Regions from separate parts of the Exiguobacterium sp. QJM3NY_9 genome, predicted to be linked through region 3. Evidence: riboswitches for the same ligand, from Rfam matches in the RefSeq annotation. Region 3 holds a riboswitch; each other region holds the start of a gene.
What was found. Region 3 has a riboswitch for thiamine pyrophosphate ahead of AC0VYQ_RS06300 (thiamine phosphate synthase). Riboswitches for the same ligand answer to the same signal wherever they lie in the genome.

Region 1: linked by a shared signal. The riboswitch ahead of AC0VYQ_RS08290 (ECF transporter S component) and the one ahead of AC0VYQ_RS06300 (thiamine phosphate synthase) in region 3 are both predicted to bind thiamine pyrophosphate.
Region 2: linked by a shared signal. The riboswitch ahead of tenA (thiaminase II) and the one ahead of AC0VYQ_RS06300 (thiamine phosphate synthase) in region 3 are both predicted to bind thiamine pyrophosphate.

What each region holds. Positions count from the first base shown of each region.
Region 1 covers NZ_CM149679.1:1,586,574-1,592,825, reverse strand. The annotation lists gene AC0VYQ_RS08300 (DEAD/DEAH box helicase) at 1-1,117, shown strand, start outside; gene AC0VYQ_RS08295 (50S ribosomal protein L25/general stress protein Ctc) at 1,458-2,096, shown strand; TPP riboswitch at 2,188-2,286, shown strand; gene AC0VYQ_RS08290 (ECF transporter S component) at 2,386-2,964, shown strand; gene AC0VYQ_RS08285 (ABC transporter ATP-binding protein) at 2,961-4,526, shown strand; gene AC0VYQ_RS08280 (energy-coupling factor transporter transmembrane component T family protein) at 4,492-5,217, shown strand; gene AC0VYQ_RS08275 (NAD(P)/FAD-dependent oxidoreductase) at 5,295-6,252, shown strand, end outside.
Region 2 covers NZ_CM149679.1:1,014,158-1,020,409, forward strand. The annotation lists gene abc-f (ribosomal protection-like ABC-F family protein) at 1-779, opposite strand, end outside; gene AC0VYQ_RS05040 (DUF1002 domain-containing protein) at 1,061-1,942, opposite strand; TPP riboswitch at 2,130-2,235, shown strand; gene tenA (thiaminase II) at 2,310-3,011, shown strand; gene AC0VYQ_RS05050 (sporulation protein) at 3,162-3,935, opposite strand; gene AC0VYQ_RS05055 (class I SAM-dependent methyltransferase) at 4,034-5,218, shown strand; gene AC0VYQ_RS05060 (BrxA/BrxB family bacilliredoxin) at 5,251-5,676, shown strand; gene AC0VYQ_RS05065 (transporter substrate-binding domain-containing protein) at 6,115-6,252, shown strand, end outside.
Region 3 covers NZ_CM149679.1:1,266,267-1,272,518, forward strand. The annotation lists gene AC0VYQ_RS06285 (MFS transporter) at 1-507, opposite strand, end outside; gene AC0VYQ_RS06290 (OsmC family protein) at 713-1,138, shown strand; gene nagZ (beta-N-acetylhexosaminidase) at 1,135-2,367, shown strand; TPP riboswitch at 2,434-2,536, shown strand; gene AC0VYQ_RS06300 (thiamine phosphate synthase) at 2,626-3,216, shown strand; gene AC0VYQ_RS06305 (NAD(P)/FAD-dependent oxidoreductase) at 3,213-4,217, shown strand; gene thiS (sulfur carrier protein ThiS) at 4,201-4,404, shown strand; gene AC0VYQ_RS06315 (thiazole synthase) at 4,407-5,171, shown strand; gene AC0VYQ_RS06320 (ThiF family adenylyltransferase) at 5,168-6,178, shown strand.

The sequences.
Region 1 (6,252 bases), 320 kb from region 3:
CGTCCGTGTGCTCAGCGGGAGTCGTGCGTCGCGCTTACGACAGCTCGAAGACTTGCCGGACGACGTCATTCTCATCATCTCCTACCCGTCGCTCCGGCTCGACATCAAAAATCATCAAACGATCCATTACGATTGTATCTTTTTTGATGAAGCACAACATCTGAAGAATCCACGGTCGCAGACGACGGTCAGCTTAAAACAACTGTGGGCGACGCGGCGGTTTGCCTTGACGGGGACGCCGCTCGAAAACAAGACGCTTGATCTTTGGTCAATCTTTGACGTCGTCTTTCCGGCACTCTTGCCGGACCGGCAACGGTTTCTTGACTGGTCAGCACGGGACGTCCAACAATTCGTCGAACCGTTTTTGCTGCGCCGGACGAAAAAAGATGTTTTGCAACAGTTGCCGGCGAAACAAGTCGTCCATCAGTACACGGAACTGACGGCGGGTCAGAAAAAACTCTATGCCGCCCACTTGGCAAAGTTACAGCTCGAGACGTTACAGCATCTTGATCAGTCAAAACCGGAAGAACGGATGAAGTTACTCGCCGGATTGACCCGGCTCCGGCAAATCTGTTGCGATCCCCGTCTGTTCGTCGAAAACTACCGTGGCCGGTCGGCGAAACGGGACCGGTTGCTCGCCTTGATTCAAGAAAAACGGGCAGCAGGCAAACGGATCTTAATTTTTTCACAGTTTACAAAAATGCTCGATTTGATTCGGAACGACCTGCATGAGTTACACCTTCCCCATTTCGAACTGCGCGGGGATACACCGATTGCGGAGCGTCTCGAACGCTGCGACCGTTTTAATGCAGGCGAAGTCGATCTGTTTTTGATTTCACTGAAGGCGGGCGGCACCGGACTGAACTTGGCGACGGCGGATACCGTCATCTTATATGATAGTTGGTGGAATCCGGCTGTCGAACAGCAAGCGGCTGACCGGGCACACCGGATGGGACAAACACAGACGGTCGAAGTCATTAAATTAATCACGAAAGGCACAATCGAAGAAAAAATCATCGAGCTGCAGGAGCGGAAGGCGACACTCGTGACGGACATACTTGAACAACCGGCGTCACTTGCGTTATCGGTCGATGAGATGGTTCAATTGCTTGAATAAGAGGAAAGGCACCGATTTCTTTACATGATGTAAACCGTTGCTGCTCTAGGGAGAACAGGTTTCTGGCTATCGTTTTTTCGCCGGTTGATGTTTAGCTTTTAATGTTACGGGGGTATAACTATCATAGCACCGCATCAGCGAGTTGCTTTTACAACCACATGTTTCTCAATATCAGCGTAATGACCTGGGAGAGAAATGCTAACCACTCACTTCGATCTTCATTTTTTATGAAATCAATTTGAAATAGCATTCGATGCACTGTCTTGATCCGGAACGATTCGTTCCACTCCTTTCTTCATTACCTTTTGAGGGCTATACCAAATTCAAGGGGGAAATGAACATGTCAGTAACATTAAAAGTAGAAGAACGCGAAGTACGCCCACGCTCACTTAGAAAGCAATTACGTCATGAAGGAAAAGCTCTTGGTGTCGTGTATGGTTACAAAGTGGAAAGTACACCGATTGCCTTTGACGAAAAAGCATTGATCAAAGTCGTTCGTGAACATGGTGAGAATGCACTTGTTGCACTTCAAATCGGTGGTAAAAAAGTCAACACACTGATCAACAAACTCGATATGGATATCTTCACACCAACAATCAAGCACGTTGAATTCATCGCTGTTAAAATGGATGAAGAAACAGAAGTCGAAACAGATATCGTCCTCGTCGGCGAAGCGGCTGGTGCAAAACTTGGTGGATATCTTTCACAAACACTCTTTAAAGTAACAGTTGCAGCTACACCAGATAAATTACCGGAACGCGTCGAAGTCGATGTGACAAATCTTAACCTCGGTGATTCTCTATCGGTTTCGGATTTACCGGAAGAAAAAGAATACCGTATCGTTACGGAAGGTGACATTCAAGTCGTTGCCGTCGTCGAATCGACACTTGAAGCGGATCTCGAAGAAGCAGATGCTGAAGAACCAGCTGAAGCGACAGAAGAAGTTTCTACTGAAGAACAAACGGAAGAAAAAGAATAATTTTTCTTACCCTCCCCTCGCGGAGGGTTTTTTTATCTGTATTGACAACTGTCAGTAGAGTCGGTACAGTAAATAGCGTACACATTATATGCACATCCACTAGGGGAGCCCATTGGCTGAGACGATTCACTTCGGACCCTTTGAACCTGATCTAGTTCATACTAGCGTAGGAAAGTGGAGCGGTAATTCGTTCAATTTTTCTGCATGTTTGCAGATTCAGCGACCGCTCTCTTTCATAGAGGGCGGTCTTTTTGTTTGTCTGGTGGTTGTGCCAAAGGGAGATAGGAACATGAACAGTTGGAAAATGAAAGAAATCATCGTCATGATGATGTTGTCGGTTGCTTGCGGGGTACTCTACTTAGGGTGGTCGACATTGTGGTTACCGATTTCCGCGATCTTCGGACCGGTCGGATCGAACTGGATGTTCGGGATTTGGGTCATCGCGAGTCCGCTTGTCGCCTACATCATTCAAAAGCCCGGGGCAGCACTGATTGCAGAAGTCGTCGCCGCGGCTGTCGAATTATTCACGGGGAGTCACTTCGGATTATCGGCCTTATTGATTGGTTTCGCTCAAGGAATCGGTGCCGAAATCGCTTTTGCCCTCTTCGGATACCGGAAGTTCAACACAATGACGTTAGTTCTATCCGGAATGTTCGCCGCAATCGGCAGTATGGTCTATAGTCTTGTCGTCAATGGTTTCGCCTACTATACGACGACGACACTTCTGTTGACGTTTTCCCTTCAACTCGTCAGCGGTGCATTGCTCGGTGGATTACTTGCAAAAGTCATCGTCGATGCGCTCGTCAAGACAGGGACGTTGAACGGTTATGCGATCGGGCGTAAGCGGCAGAAACCGGATGCGGCATGATTCATTGTAACGACTTGTCTGTCCGCTATCCGGGGCAACATGACAACGTCCTGCACCACGTGACGGTGACGCTACACGAAGGGGAAACGACGTTGCTCGTCGGACCGAGCGGCAGTGGGAAAACGACGTTTTTACATGTTCTCGCCGGTTTATTACCTGACGCGATTGAAGCCGATGTCAGCGGCCACTGCAAAACGAATGGGACGGTCGGAATCCTTTTTCAAAATCCGGACGACCAGTTCTGCATGCAGACCGTCGGAGCGGAAGTTGCCTTTAGTCTTGAAAATCGCTCAGTCGACCGCAGTCAGATGGATGACCGGATTGACGCCGTACTGGCACGTGTCGGCCTGGACGTGCCGCTGACGACACCGATTATGCAACTGTCAGGAGGGATGAAACAACGACTCGCCCTCGCCTGCGTCCTAGCCCTTGAGCCGGATATTCTATTGCTTGACGAACCGACGGCGCAACTCGATCCGGCAGGACATCGGGTTTTGATGCAGCTGATTGAGGAACTCCATCACGACCGGACGTTGACGCTCGTTCTGATTGAACATCAGCTTGACCGCTGTGTGACGTTCAGTGACCGGGTGCTCGTCTTCGATCACGGCGGAACGATTTTACGCGATGGTCCGCCGCTTGATGTCTTCGGTCAGCATCGCGATGAACTTGAACGACGCGGCATTGCGACACCGCTCCTCTACCCGTATGAACTGGAAACCGTGCCCCCCGCTTCTTCCCAGGCGGGGCGGTTACGAAAAGTGACTAACATCCGTCCTCCGGTTCGGCACGACAATACGTTCGCGCTGACGCGTACCTCGTTAGGACGCCGTAAGCAAGTGATTGTCGACGACCTGTCGCTTGCAACACACGGCGGAGAGTGGATCATGGTTGTCGGATCGAATGGTGCCGGGAAAAGCACGTTGCTCGAAACACTGGCGAAATTGATTCCGGCGCAAGGCGGTACGGTCCGCTTGTTCGAAAAAGAACTGCGGGCATGGAAAAGTCGGAGCTATTACCGACACGTCGGATTCGTCTTTCAACAGCCAGAGCTCCAATTTCTCAAGCAGACGGTCGAAGACGAGCTCGTAATCAGCATGGATGCACCGACGCCGGAGCGGATTGAAACGGCGTTGCAATCCTACCGGTTAACCCATGTCGCCCGTCAGTCGCCCCTCGCCCTGAGCATGGGTCAAAAGCGACGGCTCAGCGTCGCGACGATGTTGTTAGAGCCAAAAGACGTCCTGTTGCTCGATGAACCGACGTTCGGTCAAGATGCCGAGACGACAAGTCAACTCATCGAGATGTTCGAGCAGGCGCGATTAAACGGGACGACGCTGATCATGGTGACGCATGACATGGAGCTGGTCCACCAGTATGCCGACCGGGTCCTCGTCCTTGGTGACGGGCGACTTCAGTTCGACGGCACACCGGACACTTTGTTTAAAGACGAGACGTTACTCGAGCATAACCAACTCTCTCGTCCGTTATCGTATTTGTATCAGCAACTCGAGGAGGTGAAACGTCGTGCAGGAAAACGACTCCCCGCTCGCGCGTATTAATCCGGCACTCAAGCTCGGTGCCCTCCTGTATGTGATGGTGCTTTTGATTGCGGCACCGACGTTACGCGAAACGATAGCCTTACTTTTACTCGCTGCGGTCGGATTGGGCTGCTCCGGTTGGTCACTGTTGATGCTCGCCAAACGGGTCTCCCCCTACCTCGTCTTGTTCTTGCTGACATTTTGGATGATGGCAGCCTTCGGAAAAGGCAGTACGGAAGTTTGGTCATTCGGTTGGTTTCGCGTGACGGAAGAAAGTATCGGTCACGCCTGGTTGATCGCACTGCGGATGCTCGCCTTCGTCTTCCTCAGTTTGACGTTCATCGCGACGACCGACCAAACCCGGTTCGTCATGAGCCTGATTCATCAGTGCCGCCTTCCAGACCGTCTCGCATACGGCTTTTTAGCAGGGATTCGTTTTATTCCGATCTTCCAGCAGGAAATAAGAACAATCTGTCAAGCACGGCGGGTCCGCCAACAGCACTCGATTTGGCCATGGCAGACGTTTTTCGCCATCAGTTTACCGCTTTTTACGAACAGTATCATGCGTTCGGAACAAATCGCGATTGCGATGGAAGCGCGTCGGTTTCAGGCCGAGCGGACGTATTATGTTCGTCCGGTCGTGACGCGTCACGACCAAGTGTTTTTTTGTCTGGTTTGTCTCGTGGCGAGCCTGCTTCGGATTGTCCTATGACATTCATTAGATTAACGCAGACGGATTCAGGGAATCATAGTTTCGGAAGCAGTTAATTTAAAGAAGTAGGTGAAGGTTTGAAACGAATCGTATTAGTCGGGGCAGGTCATGCCCATTTAGAATGTATCAAGGAAGGAACGCATCCGGATGTTGAATGGATCGTCATCAATCCGTCCCGTTATCAGTATTATTCAGGAATGTTCTCCGGTCTTGCGGACGGCACGTATCGACTCGAGGAGACCCGGGTCGATGTCAAAGCACTCTGTGCGCGTCACGGAAAGACATTGATGGAGGACCGTGTCACGCGCATCGATCCGCAAACGAAACAAGTCTTCTGTCAGTCAGGCGAAATCATTTCTTACGACGTCGTATCGTGTAACATCGGTTCGAATGACTGGAATGTCTCAGATGCAACGTCACGCGTCACAATCAAGCCGAATTATCAAATCGATCAGGCGCTCCGTCAGTTTAAAGAGGCATCGTCGCCCGTCATCGTCGGGAGCGGTGCTGCTGCAATCGAGATGGCCGCCTCATTCCAATCGGACGGTTGTCCGGTCACACTCGTCCATGATGAATCGCTCCTCGCAGGACACCCGGCAGAAGCGAGCATCCTTGACCGGTTGGATACGCTGGGCGTGACACGCATCGTCGACCGGTTCCTCTCTCTTGATGAGCAAACCGTCCGGCTCCAGTCGGGCCAATCATTTAAAGCAGATGCCGTCCTGTTTTTAGGTGGCGCGTCAGCGCTGGATTTGTTTAAGGCATCCGGCCTCTATTGTGATGAGCGCGGGTTTTTGCTCGTTCACGAGACGTTCCAGTCGCTCGAGGACCCTTCTCTGTTTGCCGTCGGGGACTGTGCGACGCTCGCCGCATATCCGAACACACCGAAGAACGGTGTAACCGCCGTCCGGCAAGCACCGGTCTTGCTTGAGAATCTCCTTCGTTTCGTCAATCAGGAACGTTTGCGGACGTTCCGGCCGCAAACGCGTTACTTGACGATTCTTTCGATGGGACATCAGCAAGGGACCTTGCTTT
Region 2 (6,252 bases), 250 kb from region 3:
TCCGTGTAGGCGTGGAACTGTTCGAGGAGCAGGTGTTCCTTCGCGACGATGTACGCCGAGTAATTCCCGGGGTACATCGTCAATTCGCCATCTTCAAGTTCAGCAATCAAATTGACACTCGCGTCGAGGAACACGCGATCATGTGAGACGATGATGACTGCGCCCGGATAGCTGTTTAAAAATTGTTCGAGCCATTCGATTGCTGCGAGGTCGAGGTGATTCGTCGGCTCGTCAAGAATCAACAAGTCGGGTTCCGTTAGCAGCATCCGACCGAGACAGATTTTGGTTTGTTCGCCACCACTTAATTGAGAAAAGGGACGTGTCAGCAAGGCATCGAGATGGAGTCCGTTAATCATGCGCTGGATTTTCGAATCGAGCAGGTAACCGTCCTGTTGTTCGAATTGTTCGGTCACACGCGTATACTCATTCAGCACATCGTCCAGGTGGTCAGCACTTGCCATTTGTTGTTCAAGCTGATGCATCGTCGTCCGTAAGGCGACGATTTGGGCAAATGCGGTCCAGAGAACATCAAGGCCCGTCAATTCTTCTGCGAACTGTGGAATTTGAGCCAAATAACCGATGGAAAGTCCTTTTTTGAGATAAAGGGTTCCGCTGTCCGGTGTTTCGAGTTGCGCGATTAAACGCAGTAACGTTGTTTTTCCGGTTCCGTTTCGACCGATCAATCCGATGCGGTCAGCTTGTTTAAGATAGAGCGAGACATCGGTTAAGACGGATGCTCCCCCAAATTGTTTTGTCAGGTGTTGGATGTCGCAAATCATGATCAGTAACTTCCTTTCATGCGCATCAAAAAACGGAGAACGCAAATAGCGCTCTCCGTTTACCGTAAAAGGTGCGCTTTGCTTTATTTTTCAGATGGATGTTCCTAAGAAAAGGGCAGACTCGTCCTTTAGAACGCCATTTCATGAAAAATCGCGCGCAACAGATAAAGTTGTTCCATCAACCAATGCTTACACGCAGCAAAACCCATCTTTTACACCACCTTTTCGTTTCGATAAAGTTAGTTTACCATGTTTTGAACTGAAAATGAAATCGTTTTCAGTTACTTGAACAGTCCGGAAATCGAGTTAAAGAACTTACTTAAGCCGTCAAACAGTTTTGCAAAAAATCCTTTCGTTTCTTCGGAGGTCGCGAACGCGTGGATATCTTGCCCGGCACCCTTTAATCCGGTCTCGATTTGTCCCCAGTTCAAGTCAGCTTTCTCCATTTGACTGAACAATGACGTCAACCGGTCCATTTGGGCGTCCGACAACTGGATGTTGTTATTTTGAATGACTTGGATGATGACATTCTCGATATCGACTTTGGTTTCCGGCTTTTGTTTGGCGATCTCTGCTTTGATTTCATTCATCAGTTCGGCGACTTTGTCCGTCCCGACCGTTTTTCCGACATCGGAAGTGACCGATAACTCTTGTTGGGCTAAATCTTTTCGTTCATCCGTCAATTTAATGCCGGTCTCAGCCGACGTTTGATCGTATGCTTTCATGATCCCCGTCAAAGCAGAGGTCCCGGTGACTTTATAAGGGGAAGTGATTGTGATGTCGGCGTCCGTTACGCCTGCAGTGACGAGCGCGTTCAAGTACATGTCTTTTGTTACCCAGGTAATGTTTTCGGTCGCGACAGATAAACCGTCGCCTTTTTCAGCGAGTTCGATTTTTGCGGAAGAGTACATGTTGCCGCCGAGCTGGGACTGGGGAACGTTCTTACCTAAATATTTTTCTTCATCTGCTGTCGTGGCGATGACGGGCGTAATGCCTTCCGGCGCATTCAATCGGGCGAGTACCCAGGCTTTATCCTTTGCCCCGAGCGATTCACCAAGCGTGATGATCGTTTTATCGACGACTTGCTCTGCTGAAGCAGCAGTCGGTAGAAGTAAACTTGTCGCTAAAAGCGTCGTTGTCATGATTTTTGTTGCTTTATTCATAGTATAAATCCTCCGAGTATAGTAGATAGTATCAGGTGCTAATTTCATTGTAAGTGACGGGTTTCAGAACGGAATCGGTCTTGAGGCGGAATGAACCGCCCACCTCGTGTCCCTAATCCTATACTACATTTCATTTAAAATCCTGATCATGTGACTGAAAAAATGATATAGTGAAGAGGAATTAAATAATGACCACTAGGGGAGTCGGTAGGCCGACTGAGACGACGAAGACGTTCGGACCCTTTGAACCTGATTAAGTTTGGACTTACGGAGGGAAGTGGCGTGAATATCTCTCTTGTTGTCTCTTCACGTCATGCCCTGTTCGTAGGGTGTGGCGTTTTTTGATTCAACAAAAGGGGGAATTAGGTTGAAATTCAGTCAAGAAATTCGGCAAGCCGCAAAAACATATTGGGACAGCAGTTTTTCCCATCCATTCGTCACAGGCATTGGTGACGGGACGTTACCGCTCGAAAAATTTCGACATTATGTCATGCAGGATGCGTATTATTTAAAACATTTCGCAAAAATTCAAGCCCAGGCCGCCTCAAAGGCAACGGATTTCGCGACGATCGCGGAACTCGCGGAACATGCGACATCGACCTATGCGGCTGAGCTATCACTTCATCAATCGTTTTTTGAACCGCTCGCTATTACGGAAGCGGATTTAGCAGCGTTCGAACCGGCACCGACTGCGTATGCCTATGTCTCGCATATGCATCACGCGAGCGAGGGGACACTCGGGGAAACGATTGCAGCGATTTTACCGTGTTACTGGCTTTATTATGAGGTCGGACAACAACTGTTGACGAAGTCACCGGCGTCACCGATTTATCAACAGTGGATTGCAACATACAGCTCGGAATGGTTCGAACGGGTCGTCTTTGAACAGGTCGATCGCCTCGATGCATTGGCGGCGCGAGCGAGTGCCGAAGAACGGGAACGGATGAAACACCATTTCGTCAGAAGCTGTTATTACGAATTGATGTTTTGGGAAATGGGCTGGACGGAAGAAACGTTTGAACGTCTCTTTACACAAGTTACGCGTCAACCAAAAGTAACGAAACGATAAGTACAGCTTTAGCCGCTGTCGATCAGCGCGATCAGACGACAGACCGCACAAAACCTGAGCAATTTTCAGCTTTCGTAAAGAAAGTCATGGCAATCGTTCAGGTTTTTTTGTTGGTGGATTACAGGCATAATGAAGATTCTGGTAAGGAAATCAGCTGTACCGTTCAATCAAATCGTTTAATTGTTGTTTGACGGCGTTTCGGTCCATCAAATCGTGGTTCGATAAGGGTAGCTTCGTCATTGTCTCATCCGCACCCGCCATCTCACTGAAGAGCGAACCTAAGTCGTGGGCACGACGGTCGATTTGCAAGACGATGTCGATGCCGGTGCGGTCTTGGAGCATGATGATTTCGACTTCATCGAGTTTATGGGCGAAGTACGTATTGCGTGCCGAATACTCGAGTTCCTGGGCGATCGGTAAATCCTTCCGGTAACGCCCGGGAAGTTTTTCCGTGTCCGCTTTCTTGAGTCGGAATCCAAGTTCTTCCATCGCTTCTAAGATGACGGATTGGAGGTCATTGGCTTGGACGATGATGGCGTCCCGGTCTGACGGATCGACCGCCTGGGCGATATCGAGACCCGTTTCAATCCATGACTTCGATTGACTGACCGAGAGCGGCGTATTGAATGGTACTTGAAGCGTAAACGGAATTTCGCGTTCGGCACCTGCTTCAATCGTAAAGGCGGCTTCGTTTAGCGAAAAACGATCGAGTGTGAACGTCGTAAATGTCGTGCTGTCCCTGACTTCTTCCTTATATTGTGTATTAAACGCTAAATAAATCCGATCGATTTCTTGGTCGACATTGCCGCCTTTAATATGAACGGTTCCGTGAATCTGTCCGCCGGGCTCACAGCGCTCGCTGTCGAGTCGTGTATCGACTGTGGCGGCACCGATTCCGATTTGTGATAAAAGTTTTTTGAACATCGTTCGTTCCTCCTTTAATGATGAAGCTACCTTACTTGTCGAATAGGGTGGAATTTGCTACAGTTTCGAAAGAACAATCAGAAAAGGACGGGACTACAGTGGAATTACACCAAGTAAAAGAATTACTCACTCAAAAGCTCGAGGCTTCTGCTCTCGTGCATGCAACGATTAGTGGTCCGCGCCAAAAGTCGAATGATCTTCGAAGAATCAAACTAAAACCGATTCTATTGAAAGATACGTATGCAATCCAGTTAGAGTTTCAATATGAACGGATAATTAAACACGAAAATTTGTCGGTTGATGAATTTTTAGAACGACTCGACGGATTGATGGAGGAATTCCGTCAATTTTTATTCCGTTTCAAGACGGAAGAAGTTCAGTTCCAGTTATCCAAAAAAATGAAAGTATCGTTAAAAACAACGCAACAGTCACCCCTTCAAGCAGAACTGTCGCATAATCGTAAAAAAAGTCATCTCCTTGAAGATGGTGTCGCCGTTCCGTTTTTAGTCCGACTCGGTGTCATGACGGAAGACGGGCAAGTCAAACGGCAAAAGTACGATAAATTTAAACAAATCAATCGGTTCCTGGAGTTCGTCGAAGATAGTATTTCAGCGTTACCGACAGACCGAACGTTACGGATTCTTGATTTCGGTTGTGGAAAATCGTACTTGACGTTTGCCTTGTATCATTACTTGAGTGTCGTCAAAGGCTTCGACTTGAAAGTGACCGGACTTGATCTCAAAAAAGAAGTCATCGAAGAATGTACAGCGATTGCGCGCGATCTCGACTATACGAATCTCGAGTTTCGTGTCGGGGACGTCCATGATTATAACGAAGATACAGAGGTTGACTTAATGGTGACGCTTCATGCCTGTGACGTCGCAACGGATGTTGCACTTGCCCGCGCCGTTGATTGGAATGCGTCTGTTATCTTAAGTGTCCCGTGTTGTCAAAAAGAACTCAATCGTCAACTCGACTGTTCACCACTCGACGTCATGTTGCAACACGGGCTGATTCAAGAGAAGTTCGCTTCGCTTGCGACGGATTCGATCCGTGCCGAAATCTTGACGCTCGTCGGTTACGAGACACAATTGCTTGAATTCATTGATTTAGAGCATACACCAAAAAATGTCTTGATTCGTGCGTATAAAAATGACCGTCAGCCGTCGGAAGAAAAAATTGACCGTTACGTCGCCTTCCGTGATCTACTACATGCGAAACCATATTTGGCGCAAGAATTAAGCGGCAGACTTGGACAGATTTCATCTAAACTCGTACAATAAGGAAGAGAACGAATAAGGGAGGAATTAGACCGATGGATTTCCAAATGTATTTTGAAGACGTCGTCCAGACAGCACGTAAAGAAGCGGCAGCTGCTGGTTTTGAAGAATTAACGACAGCTGAAAGCGTCGATGACGCGATGAAGCGTGAAGGATTGACACTTGTCCTTGTCAACTCAGTATGTGGATGTGCAGGTGGGATTGCTCGCCCGGCAGCTGCTTACGTCAATCGAATGGAAGGCGTGAAGCCGGATCATTTCGTAACGGTGTTTGCGGGACAAGACCGTGAAGCAACGGACCGGGCACGCGAGTACTTTGAAGGGTATCCACCTTCATCACCATCATTCGCTTTGATGCAAGATGGCAACATTCTTTCGATGGTTGAACGTTTCGACATCGAATCGTTTACTGCAGAAGAAGTTGTTGAAAAATTAGAGTCATTGATTGAAATTTACGCATAAATGAATCAACGTGAGCCGTGTTTCTTAATTGAAACACGGTTTTTAGTTTGTCGTGAAAGTGAGTGTGCGCGAAAGGGATGTTTTTTTAGCAGTCCCCCCTGAAGCAGAGGCCGACTTATTGAAAGAGCAATGAAAAAAGAAGGACGAATCGAATCAATAGCATCCCCTTTTTCAAATTAGAAAGTACCCTTGATTAAAATCCGAGGATAGCAATAAAAAATGTAAGCGGATTCAAAGTTGGTTATTTACTCATGTTTTGTATAAAAAGAATCGATTTATGCATTATTATGAGATAATTATACTTTACAATGAATAAATATTCGTATATCCTAAAAGTAATAAATCGGATCAGAGCTATTTAGTATTGAATTAGAAAAAAACATAAGTCATACTATTGTTAAAGTTCTGACAATTGAGCGTTGGAAGGGGAATTTATTCATGAAAAAATTAATAGCAACGGCAATGGCAGGCATTCTCGCACTTACGATGGCAGCATGTGGTGCATCAGATGATTCATCAGGCGGTTCAAGTGATGACAGTAAAGTATTGACGATGGGAACGTCAGCAGATTACTTC
Region 3 (6,252 bases):
CGTCGCTTCAAAACCGGCGTGTTGCCCGATAAACGTGCCGATCGGGACACCGAAGACGTTCGCGAGCGTAAAGCCGCCGAAGATGAACGACACGGCGACACCGCGTTTCGCGACCGGGACACTGTCACTCGCGACGACCATTGCAAGCGAAATCAGGACACCGGTCAGGACGGCGGTGACGATCCGTGTTGCGAGCAGAAGCGAGTAGGTGTCGGCGATGCTGCTGCAAAAGTTCAAGACGACCCAGATGAAGATCAGGCTGAGCATTAATTTGCGACGTTCGAAGCGTCCCGTGATCGACATCGTGACCGGTGTCCCGATCGCGAAGGCAATCGCAAAGGCAGAGACGAGTGTTCCGGCTTTCGCGATCGTAATCCCGAGAGCCGAAGCGATTTCTGATAAAATCCCGACGATGACGAATTCGCTTGTGCCTAAGACGAACGTCAGTAAGGAGAGGGTGGCGATTAAAAGCCAGTCCGTTTTACGTAAACGGGTAGTAGATGACATATCAATTCCTCAATTCTAGCGCTAAGCAGCGCGAAACTATCGTTTTTCAGAATAGCATGATTCGCGTGTCAGGTGAACGGGAATCGGTTGTCGAAGGAAAAGAAGCATTATTTTGAATAGCATGTCAATTTTCTTCAGGTGAGACTACGCTATAATGAAGGAGAGCAAATCGCACCGAACTAAAAATCGAAAGGTAGTGAGGGAAATGCAAGCGACGATTACATGGAATCACAAGATGGGCTTTAGTGGCATGACGGAGTCCGGACACCAACTGGCAATGGATGCAGCACCTGAAAATAACGGTGAGAACGGCGCACCACGACCAACTGAATTGTTGTTGCACGCAGTCGCCGGCTGTACGGGAATGGACATCGTCTCCATTTTAGAAAAAATGCGTTTGCCGTTAACCTCGTTTGAGATGGACATTGAAGGAGAACGGGCGACGGAACACCCGCGCCGCTTTACGACGATTTCGATTCATTATCGTCTCGAAGGCGACTTGCCGGACGATAAAGTCCGCCGGGCCGTGTCGTTATCAAAAGATAAATACTGTTCCGTCTCAAAATCACTGAATGCTGAAATTGAAGTCTATTATTCCATCAATGGCGTCCGAAACGAGGAACCGCTTTGAAACCGATTTACCTGCTTTTAACGGCTTGCTTTTTGACGGCATGCGCGAGTGAACCAGCAACAGAACCGAAGACGAAACCGGAACCGAAGACGAGTCAGCAACAGCCGGTCGCCGACGAACCGACGGCTGCCGAACAGGCGGAGCAAGACATCAAACGTCAGCTCGCCAAACTCTCGACTGCTGAAAAGGTCGATCAATTGTTATACATCGGGATCAGCGGGACAACGTTATCGGACGCGGACCGAAGTCTATTAAACAATCATGCGCTGGGCGGTGTCCTGTTACTCGGAGGCAATATCACGTCAGACGCCCAGCTGAAAACCTTGACGGCAGCAATCAAGAACGCACAAGATGACGAAGCGCTCGCGTTCCTCGGTTTCGATGAAGAAGGAGGACGGGTCAGTCGTGTCCCGGATCAAGCGTTTCATTTACCTCCGAGTCTGACGCTCGGTCAGAAAAACGATCCGGCATTGATGCAAAAGACCGGACAGGCGCTTGGTACGATGTCACGGTTTTATGGATTCAATATGGATTTTGCCCCGGTTCTTGATGTCAACAGCAATCCGGCGAACCCGATCATCGGGGACCGGGCACTGAGCGCTGAGCCGGATGATGTCGCCCGGCTCGGTGTCCCGTTAATGCAGGGAATTAAGTCGGAAGATGTCGTGCCGGTCATCAAACATTTTCCCGGACACGGCGATACGACCGTCGATTCGCATGTCGGCTTACCGACCGTGACGAAGACGAAAGCGCAACTCGAGCAACTGGAACTCGTCCCGTTCAAAGCGGCAATCGATGCCGGAGCGGAAATGGTGATGGTCGCACACATTTTATTCCCGGCGCTCGACCCAGACAATCCGTCGTCGTTATCAGAGCCGGTCATGCAACAGCTGTTGCGTGAAGAGTTGAAGTTTGATGGCGTCATCGTGACGGACGACCTCGTAATGGGTGCGATCACGAAACAATATGGTCTCGCCCAAGCTGCGCGCCTCGCCCTCGAACGTGGTGCCGACATGGCGATGTTTTCGCAAGCCGGTGCTTACACGGATGTCCATGCGGCAATTATGCAGGGTATCAAGGACAAGTCGTTATCACGGGCTGACCTCGACGCGAAGGTGACACGTGTCTTACGTCTAAAACAAACGTATGATTTAGCAGACACGAAGCTGATTCCAACGCATGAACAATTGACGGAACAGGTCAAAGCGGTCACTGATACGCTGAACTGACAAGTCGGACTAGAAATCAAGCGAGCGGTCATGGTAGACTACGAATGAACCAACCAACACTAAATAGTTCTACACTAGGGGAGTCTCGCAGCAGACTGAGACGGAAATATCCGGACCCTTTGAACCTGATCTAGTTCGTACTAGCGGAGGGAAGTGGCTTCTGATTATCATCCTGTCTCGGGTCTTACCTAGACATTTTTCGGACCACTCCATCATGTTCATGGGGTGGTCCTTTTTGTGTAGCAAGGAGGAGAAGGTATGCGTCCGAAGTTACATATTGTGACGACCGGGACAAAAGAGCTGACACATCTTCTAGAAGTCTTGCCGGCTGTTGTGCCTTATGTCGACATGATTCATATCCGGAAACCGGGTTGGTCGGCGGACCGACTCGTCCAATTGATCGAGGAGCTAGTATGCGCCGGTGTTCCACGTGAAAAACTAATCGTCCATGACCGGCTTGATGTCGCCCTCGTGACGAAGGCAAGTGTCCAGTTGACATCATGCAGTATTCCCGTCGCTGTCGTGCGGCGTCAATTCAGCGAGCTACAGATCGGCCGATCAATCCACTCCTTGACGGAAGCGCTTGAGCCGGGCAGCGACTTCGTCATGTATGGTCATGTCTTTGCGACGGCGTCAAAACAGGACGTCGCCCCGCGCGGACTAGCGGCACTCGCGCAAATCGTCACATTTTCAAAAGTCCCTGTCATCGCGATTGGCGGGATTCAGCCGGAGAATGTCGCCGATGTCCTCGCGACCGGAGTTGCTGGCATCGCTGTGATGTCAGGGATTCTCGGTCAGGCAAATCCGGTCGAAGCAGTCCTAGCGTATCGCGAGGTGCTTGATCAATGAAAGCAACAGAGACGTTAATCGTCGGCGCAGGCGTAATCGGTTTGACACTCGCCTACGAATTGCTCAAACGAGGACAACCGGTACGCGTGCTTGAGCAAAGCCGGTGTGGCGAAGGAACGACGCGAGCGGCAGCCGGCATGCTTGCGACGGATCATGAACTGATCCCTGCCTTACATCAACTGGCGGCAGCGAGTCGACAGCTTTATCCCGACCTCGTCCGTGAGCTGTTTAATGAGACCGGCATTGATAGTGGCTATAAAGAAAATCCCTTTCGGTTGATTCGGGGGCACGAGGAAATTCAATTTGCATCCGTCGGTCAAATCGATCCCGTCCAGTTGACGCGTTCGCTCCGTCACGCGATTAAAGTCCGCGGAGGTGTGATTGAAGAACAGACAACAGTCACGGGACTGCTCCGGGCAGGGGCGACCGTCGTCGGCGTTGCGACGAGTAACGGTAAGCGCGAAGCCAGTAACGTCGTGGTCGCAAGCGGTCGGGGATCAGAAGCGTTACTCGCGACGAGTGGTGTCGAGATCGCGACGGTACCGGTCAAAGGCGAATGCCTCGCCGTCCGGCTTCCGGGGCATGTCTTGACCGAGACGTTGTTTAGCGACGACGTGTACCTCGTCCCGAAGTTTGACGGACGGATCATCATCGGGGCGACGGAACGGATCGGTGACGAGACGACAGGGGTCAGCGTCAGCGGGATTGAACATCTCCTGCAGGCGGCGGCGCGACTGTTCCCGGCAATCAGAGAAGCGGAAATCGTGGACATCTGGTCCGGGATTCGTCCACAAACAGCGGACGGATTGCCTTATCTCGGGCAGGTCCCGGGAGTCGGGCACCTATTCGTCGCGACCGGGCATCATCGGCACGGGATATTACTCGCCCCGATCACGGCGTCCGTCCTGGCAGACGAGGTAACGGGAATCACGCCGAAATATGAGCTTCGTCCGTTTTCATTACATGAATCGAGGAGGAACACGAATGCAACTCACCATTAATGGTCAACCGTATACGCTTGACGGAACGATTTCGACAATCGACGGATTGATTCATCATCTCAATTTGACGGAAAAAATGGTCATCATCGAACAAAATCGACAGATTGTCGAGCGGACAGCATACCAAAACACACCCATTCAAACAGGCGATTCATTTGAAATCGTCCACTTCGTAGGAGGCGGTTAATCATGTTAACGATTGGTCAAACGACATTTCAGTCGCGGTTATTACTCGGAACGGGCAAATACCCCGACGTGACGACACAGCAGCAAGCAGTCGAGGCATCGGGAGCAGACATTCTGACCTTTTCCGTGCGCCGGATGGATATCTTCGAAGCGAGTCAACCGAACTTTTTAGAGGCGCTTGATTTGAGTCAGTATCATTTATTACCGAACACGGCGGGGGCGAAGACAGCGGAAGAAGCGGTTCGGCTGGCAAAACTCGCCCGCGCGTCCGGACTGTGCGACATGGTCAAAGTCGAAGTCATCGGCTGTGATAAAACGCTGTTACCGGACCCGATCGAAACGTTGCGGGCATCGGAAGAATTATTAAAAGAAGGATTCACCGTCTTACCGTATACGTCAGACGATCTGTTGCTGGCACGAAGACTGGAAGAACTCGGGTGTCACGCCATCATGCCTGCCGCGTCCCCAATCGGATCCGGACAAGGAATCCTTAATCCACTGGCCTTAAGCTTCATCATCGAACAGATGACGGTCCCGGTCATCGTCGACGCAGGAATCGGTTCACCGACCGATGTCGCCTATGCAATGGAACTCGGCGCAGACGCCGTCTTACTTAATTCGGCTGTCGCCCATGCGAAAGACCCGGTCAAGATGGCGCGAGCGATGAAGCTTGCCGTCGAAGCGGGACGACTTGGCTTTGAAGCGGGACGAATCGAAAAGAAACGGTACGCGACGGCGAGCAGTCCCGAGACAGGGATGAGTCGATGACGGATCGTTATTCACGGCAAACCCGGTTTCGTCCGATCGGTCAGGCGGGACAGGATGAGCTGACAAAAAAACATGTTCTCCTCATCGGTATGGGTGCACTCGGAACGGCAAGTGCCGAACAACTCGTCCGGGCCGGAATCGGCAAGCTGACGATCGTCGACCGCGATTACGTCGAGTGGAGTAATCTCCAGCGGCAGCACCTTTACACGGAGGACGATGCCGCGCAGCATGTCCCGAAAGCAATCGCCGCGGAGCGCCGCTTAAATGCCATCAATCAGGAAGTCGAGATTATAGCCCATGTCACCGATGTCACGCGTTACGAATTACCTCAATTGATTCCTGGTGTCGATTTGATTCTTGACGCAACCGATCACTTCGATATCCGGATGCTGATCAATGATGTGGCGGCGCAACACAAGATTCCGTGGATTTACGGAGGGTGCGTCGGGAGTTACGGCATGACCTATACGGTCCTCCCGGACGAGACCCCGTGCCTGCATTGTTTGCTCGAACATTTACCGCGCGGGCAAGCGACGTGCGAGACGGCGGGTGTGATTGGTCCGGCGATTCAACTCGTCGCCGCGTATCAAGTCGCGGAAGCCTTGAAGCTCCTCGTCGGTGCGACGGACGCGTTACGGCGGGAATTGCTCGCGTTCGACGTCTGGACGAATGAACAGAGCCGCATCAATGTCGCGTCTTTGAAGAAGGCATCATGCCCGTCCTGCGGCGAGAACCGGACTTATCCGTATTTGAGGCACATGCCGGTGCAGTTTACAACATTGTGTGGACGCGACGCCGTCCAGGTCCGTGGAGATGAGGCGCGTGACTTAGAACGTCTTGAACAGAATCTGAGCCCGGTCGTCAGTATCGTCGCGAAAAATCCGTACTTACTCAGTTTTAAGACGGAGACGCATCGATTCGTCGCCTTTCGTGACGGACGCGTCCTGATTCATGGGGAACAGGAACTCGTCCGTGCAAAACAGCTCTATCATGCCTTTTTCGGTTAAAAAGTCACAAAAAAATCAAACTAACATTCAAAATATATGTTTTAGATGTTTTGAAAAGAGGTAAATAAGACTTC